Regions from separate parts of the Microbacterium sp. CGR1 genome, predicted to be linked through region 1. Evidence: predicted binding sites of a transcription regulator. Region 1 holds the regulator's gene; the other holds the start of a gene.
The links. Region 1 encodes LexA, which represses DNA repair genes until DNA is damaged. Its sites were predicted from a motif close to TCGAACANNTGTTCGA; they were not measured.
Positions count from the first base shown of each region.

Region 2: AKG07_RS09190 (HNH endonuclease signature motif containing protein) is a predicted target of LexA. The motif match lies at 1,606-1,621, and genes of this name have one in related genera.

Region 1 is NZ_CP012299.1:1,383,138-1,386,509, forward strand. Features, by position in the region: gene AKG07_RS06635 (histidinol-phosphate transaminase) at 1-702, opposite strand, end outside; gene AKG07_RS06640 (LysM peptidoglycan-binding domain-containing protein) at 794-1,156, opposite strand; gene lexA (transcriptional repressor LexA) at 1,439-2,125, shown strand; gene AKG07_RS06650 (prolyl oligopeptidase family serine peptidase) at 2,181-3,372, shown strand, end outside.
Region 2 is NZ_CP012299.1:1,895,104-1,898,475, reverse strand. Features, by position in the region: gene AKG07_RS09200 (EamA family transporter) at 1-682, shown strand, start outside; gene AKG07_RS09195 (GNAT family N-acetyltransferase) at 843-1,244, shown strand; gene AKG07_RS09190 (HNH endonuclease signature motif containing protein) at 1,686-3,188, shown strand.

The DNA.
Region 1 (3,372 bases):
GGCACCCGCGAAGGCGAAGGCCTTGCTCATCGTGCGGGAGACGGCGAGCCGCGGTCGTCCCTCGAGAAGGGTCAGAGCCGATGCCGCGTCGTGCGGCGCGAACTCCTGGTACGCCTCGTCGACGACGACGATTCCGTTCGACGCCTCGTACACGGCTTCGACGACGTCGAGGCCCAGCGGCGTGCCTGTCGGATTGTTCGGCGAGCACAGCAGGATGACGTCAGGATCGACATCTCGCACCTGCGCTGCCGCCTCTTCGGGGGTGATCGTGTAATCGGGCTGCCTGGTGCCGGCGACCCAACGCGCTCCGGTGCCCTTCGAGATCAGCGGATACATCGAGTAGGTCGGGGCGAAGCTGAACGCCGTGCGGCCCGGCCCTCCGAACGCCTGCAGAATGTGCTGAAGGACTTCGTTCGACCCGTTGCCCGCCCAGATCTGAGCCGGTTCGAGACCATGACCGAGATACTCCGCGAACCCTTCCCGGAGCGTGGTGAACTCGCGATCCGGGTAGCGGTTGACATCGCGGAGCGCGACCGCGATGTCGTCCAGGATGTCACTGGCGACCGCGTCGGGAACCGGATGCGTGTTCTCGTTGACGTTGAGTGCGATCGGAAGAGGCGCTTGCGGCGCTCCATAGGGCGTGAGCCCTCGGAGGTCGTCGCGAAGAGGGAGGTCGGCGAGTGATGCAGTCACCCTTCCCATGGTAGGCCGCCTTCACTACACAGACGCCCGTGGTGACGGAGTGTGAACGCGCATCCGCGCCGCACCGCTCGATCGAACGGCCCTCACGGGTTCATTCCGAATACTGCGCCGGAATCGCCAGCTCCTGGCCGATCTGCAGCTCGCCGCCGCGCAGCAGGTTCAGACGCGTGATGTCGCCGATCACGTCGCGCGGATCCGCGCCGGGGGCCACGCTCTCAGCGATCGACCACAGCGTGTCGCCGGGCATCACCGTCACCGTCGCGAACGATGCCGTGGCAGTCTGCTCGCCTGAGGCCATCGCACTGCCGCCGCTGAGTGCGGCGAATGCGATCCCGGCTGCGAGCGGCACGGCCGCGACAGCGAGAACGACACGTCGACCGCGCGCCGTCAGCTTGAGCCGCGTCGCCGGACGAGCCGGAAGGACTGCTGCACTGCTGAAGGTGATGGTGCTCATGTCGTGCTCCTCTGCATCTACCGCGTGGGCGGTGAAGTTGGCGTAGCGTTCGCATTCGCGCCTCGGCCGGGAGCCGTGAATGCGAACCTACGTTCCGAAGTTATCTTCGAATTCGAACATCTGTCAAGCGTTCTTCGAAACAGAAGTCCGGGAATCGGCCGACACGCTCGAACAGATCTTCCACTTCGGCGCGATTCTCGGATACGGTTTCGATGTCAACACCCCACCACGGGCCTCCGACATTCGAACTGAGACGCCGGAATCGCACACCTGAGGAGCACCATGAGCGACATCTCCGCCCCCGACGCCGACGTCCCGCGCACCCGTCGCCGCAAGAGCCTGAGTCCCAAGCAGATGGCGATCCTCGAGGTCATCCAGGCGTCGATCAGCCGTCACGGGTACCCGCCGAGCATGAGAGAGATCGGCGACGCCGTGGGCCTCAAGTCGCTGTCCAGCGTGACCCACCAGCTCGGCCAGCTCGAGCTGAGCGGATATCTGCGACGCGACCCCGGCAAGACCCGTGCCATGGAAGTGCTCATCGACCTCCCCGGCACCAGCGGAGAGAATCCCGCCGATGTGGCGACCCCCGTGGGCGATGCGGCGCTCGTGCCGCTCGTCGGCCGCATCGCCGCAGGTGTCCCGATCACCGCCGACCAGCAGGTCGAGGAGATCTTCCCGCTCCCCCGGCAGCTCGTCGGCAAGGGCGACCTGTTCATGCTCAAGGTGTCCGGCGAATCGATGATCGATGCGGCGATCTGCGACGGCGACTGGGTCGTGGTGCGGTCGCAGAGCAGCGCCGAGAACGGCGAGATCGTCGCCGCCATGCTCGACGGCGAGGCGACGGTGAAGGTTCTCCGTCGACGCGACGGCCACACCTGGCTGCTGCCTCGCAACTCCGCATTCGAGCCGATCCTCGGCGACGAGTCCGTCATCCTCGGCAAGATCGTCGCCGTGCTGCGCGCGGTCTGACTCCCCTCCCACCCTGCCGGTGTCGGCGGGCGTCGACGCACCATAGGCTCGAACCATGTCGTCGCCGTTCGGTACCTGGACCTCTCCGTTCACCCCCGACCGGATCGCCGCGTCGTCTCCGCGGATCGATGGCAGCGCCTTCGTGGCTGACGAGATCTGGTGGGGTGAGTCGATCCCTGCCGAGGGCGGTCGCCTGACCGTGCGAAGTTCGACGGGTGCCGAGATCCTTCCCGCGCCATGGAGTGCTCGGTCTCGCGTCCACGAGTACGGCGGCGGGGCGTGGACCGCGGATGCCGACGGCACGCTGTACTTCGTCGATGCCAAGGATCAGCGCGTGCACCGCATGCCCCGCGGCGGTGTCCCCGTTCCTTTGACACCCCCGGGCCCGGCGCACGGCGGTCTGCGTCTGCAGAGCGGCCGCCTGTTCGCCGTGCGGGAGGATCTGTCGGTCTCCCCTCACCGACGCGCCATCGTCGAGATCCCGACCGACGGGTCGGCATCCGACCGGCCTGCGCTGTTGAAGACCCTCGTCGAAGGCGAGTCGTTCTACGCTCATCCGGCACTGTCTCCCGACGGTTCTCGTGCAGCGTGGGTCGAGTGGTCCGGCGATCGGATGCCGTGGCAGCGAGCGTCGTTGGTGATCTCGGACGGCACCGCGCGCACAGAGCTGTCCACTCGCGCCGCGCTGCAGCCCGAGTGGACGGCTGACGACGAGATCGTGTACTCCGACGATCCCTCGGGCCGCTGGGCTCTGCACCGACAGCGTGTCAGCGGAGCCCAGGCGGTCGGCACGGCGGAGCAGATCATCGACGACGACGCCGACACGGGATACGGCCTCTGGGTGCTCGGCAATCGCTGGTACCGCCCGCTCGCCGACGGTCGCGTCGTGGCTGTGCGCACGAACGGTCGCGACCGGGTCGTCGTCATCGACCCCGACGGCAGCGCCCACCGCATTCCCCTCCCCGCAGACGGCCACGTGAGTGTCGACGATGTCGCGGGCTCCCGCGTGCTGCTCTCCGGAAACAGCTCGACGACAGAACCCGGGGTCTGGTGCGTCGACGTCGACACGGGTCGCGTCGAGGCCGTCGCGGGAGCTGCGCCGACCGATCCTGCGTGGATGCCGCCCGCATCCGAGGTCCTGGTCGACGGCTCGCACGGGCCCGTCCATGCCTTCGCGTACCCGCCGACGAATCCCTCGGCCCACGCTCCGGCCGCGGATGACGAGCTCCCGCCCTACATCGTGCTCG
Region 2 (3,372 bases), 510 kb from region 1:
GGCGTTCCTGCTCGGCGTCGGAGTCTCCGGTGTGCTGCACGTCGCCTACATGGCGGTGCTGCAACGCGGATATCGCGAAGGCAACCTCTCGACCGTCTACGCGACGGCTCGGGGCACCGGGCCGTTCCTCTCTGTGATCGTCGCCGTGCTGGTGCTCGGGGAGCGTCCATCGGCCCTCGCGCTCACCGGCGTCGCGGCGATCATCCTCGGAGTCGTCGCGATCGGTCTCGTCGACCGCGGACGCGCCGACCGGTCGCGTCGCCTGGATCCCGGGCTCGTGTTCGGTCTGCTCACCGGCGTCGCGATCGCGGTCTACACGATCTGGGACGCCAACGCCGTGCGCACGTGGAACCTCTCGCCCGTCGCCTTCATGGTGGGGACAATGCTGCTCGAGATCCCGTTCTACTCGCTCGGCGTCCGAGGCCGATGGGCGGCCGTTCGCGCGCTCGGCCGCACGCAGTGGAAGCGCATCGTGGCGTTCAGCATCCTGTCGCCGCTCTCGTACATCCTGGTGCTCACGGCCATCCAGATCGCTCCGGTCGCACTGGTCGCGCCGCTGCGCGAGGTCAGCGTTGTGCTGGTCAGCCTGTTCGGTGTCTTCGCCCTGAAGGAGAGCAGGCCCGGATGGCGTCTCGCCGCGTCCGCGGTCGTCGCGGGCGGGATCGTGCTGCTCGCGCTGTAGCGGTGGTTCTGCGGCGGTGGTTCTGTGGTCGTGGTCGTGGTCGTGGTCGTGGTCGTGGTCGGGGTCGTGGTCTCTCCGGGTGCGTGGCCTGCGTGATTGTATGGATGCTGTGTGCGCCGCGTGGGGTCTTCGAGAGAGCAGTCCGTCGGATGCGCACTGGATGTCGGAGCTGCGAGCGATCGTCATGCGTGCCGATCTGGAGCGTCTCGGACGCTTCGACCCGGTGCGTGTGCGGCAGCGGTTCCTCGATGGGTTCGTCCCGCAGAACACGCGAGTGATCGTGGTTGCCGGGCAGGACGTGGGCCTCATCGCGGTGAGGCCCGAGAGCGACGCGGTGTGGATCGAGCACTTCTACCTCGATCCCGCTCAGCAGGGCCGCGGCCTCGGCTCCGCGGTGCTGGCGGACGCCTTGGAGACGCGTCATGCGGGCGATGACCGGCCGTTCCGCCTCAATGTGCTGCAGGGCAGTCCGGCGCGACGGCTGTACGAGAGGCACGGCTTCGAGCTCGAGCGCGAAGACGCGGTCGACGTCTTCATGAAGGCCGAGCCGCTCCGGCGCTGATCGAGTGCCCCGTGACGGGTGCTCGGTCTGGGGTCTCGTTCCTCGTGTCTGGGTCCTTGTTCCTCGTTCCTCGTGTCTTGTTCCTCGTTCCTCGTGTCTCGTTCCTCGTTCCTCGTTTCTCGTGTCTCGTGTCTCGTTCCTCGTGTCTCGTTCCTCGTGTCTCGTTCCTCGTGTCTCGTTCCTCGTGTCTCGTTCCTCGTGTCTCGTTCCTCGTGTCTCGTTCCTCGTTCCTCGTGTCTCGTTCCTCGTGTCTCGTGTCTCGTTCCTCGTGTCTCGTTCCTCGTTCCTCTTGTCTCTTCTGCCCTCGTTGACTGGTCTCTCCGCTCCTCTTGTGCCTGCGTTGTGCGGCATTCCGGGAGATTGGAATACGTGCTCTGATCTGGTCTAAATCGGACTGGTTTCGGGGGTCGAATGTCGGTGGCCCCGTGTTGACTCGAGGGTATGAACAGCATCGTGGAGCGTCTGGGTCGGGTCGTCGCTGACCTTGATGCGGTGCCGTGTGATGACGCGTTGGCGGGGTTGAGCGATGCGGAGCGTGTCGCGGTGCTGCAGGCGGCGGGGGCGGTGTTCCGGCGGGCCGAGGCGGTGATCGTGGAGACCGTGGCGACCGGGGATCCTGCGGATTTTCCGCATGCGGCAGGGTGTCGCGGGGTGAACGAGCTGGTGCAGCGGATGGTGGGCGTGGATGTGCGGGGTGCGTCCCGGGTCGACAGGGTCGTCGATCTGGTGCGCCGGCCGGTGAGTCTGGCGGGGGAGCGGATGCCGGCGCGGTGGTCGGAGATGCGCGTGGCCTTGTTGGATGGTGTGGTGGGTGTCACGGGGTTTCTGGCGGCGACGGGCCCGATCGAGCGGGTGTGGGACCGGTTGAGCGTGGATCAGCGGTTGGCGGCGGATGTGGCGTTGGCGGGGTGCGCCCGCGGGCACGGGATCGGCGGGGGCGCGGATTCTGGTCCGGCGCCGACGGTGCAGGATCTGAAAGCTCTTGCGGAGGATCTCGCCTCGATGCTCGACCCGGACGGGGAGGAGCCGAAGGATGAGGACGCGCGGCGCAAGCGCGGGATCACGATCGGTCGTCTCACGGACGGGATGCATGCGATCCGGGGGTATCTGACTCCGGATGCCGCGGCGCAGTTGCAGCTGATCCTGGACGCGATGCTGAACCCGAAGGGTGACGGCCCGCCCATGCCGGGAGTGTTCTTCACCCCCAGCGGTGACACCGGTCACACAGACACAGGTGCTGACCCGGGTGTTGATCCGTTCAATGTGGATGAGCGCAGCGTGCTCGATGATCGCACCGCGTCGCAGAAACGCCACGATGCTCTCGCCGCCGCTCTCGCGATAGCCGCCCGTCACAAGGACATGCCCACGCTCGGTGGTGCCTCCCCGGTGCTCGTCGTCACCGTTAACGCGACAGACCTCGCCCACCATGCGGAAGGTTCTGCTTTCGGTGCGGGCATCGCCGGCGCGGGTGGTGGTGCGGGCAGCGGCGGGTGGGCGACGATCCCTGGATCCGGTGCGCATGTGCCTGTGTCCGTCGCGGCGCAGACCGCATGTGCGGGGGCGATCCAGCGGGTGCTCCTGGACGAGGGGCGCATCATCGGGATCAGCACCACCGACCGCGTGTTCACCGTGCATCAACGCCGGGCGATCATCGCCCGCGACAAGGAATGCCTCATCCCCGGGTGTCACGTGCCCGCATCCTGGTGCGAGATCCATCACGTCACCGAACACGCCCGCGGTGGGCCGACCCACACCGACAACGGTGTGCCTCTGTGCTGGTGGCACCACCGATCCCTGGGCAGCTCGCAGTGGGAGATCCGCATGAACCACGGGCTCCCCGAAGTCCGTGGACCGAACTGGTGGGACCCCGACCAACGCTGGCGCACCCCACAACACAGCCTCCCCGCGGACCGTGACCGAAGGCGCCTCGTTCGAACCGGGTGATACGCGGCGGCATCCTCACGGCAAGTGCTGCTGATCCCGAACAGCGGGCCGGACTCAGCGGGCCAGCCCCAGCGGGCCAGACTCACAGTGCCCGGCTCAACGGGCTCGCCTCAGCAGTCTCACTCCAATGATCCCGCCGGTCAGCGATCTCGCCGGTCAGCGGTCTCGCCGGTCAGCGGTCTCG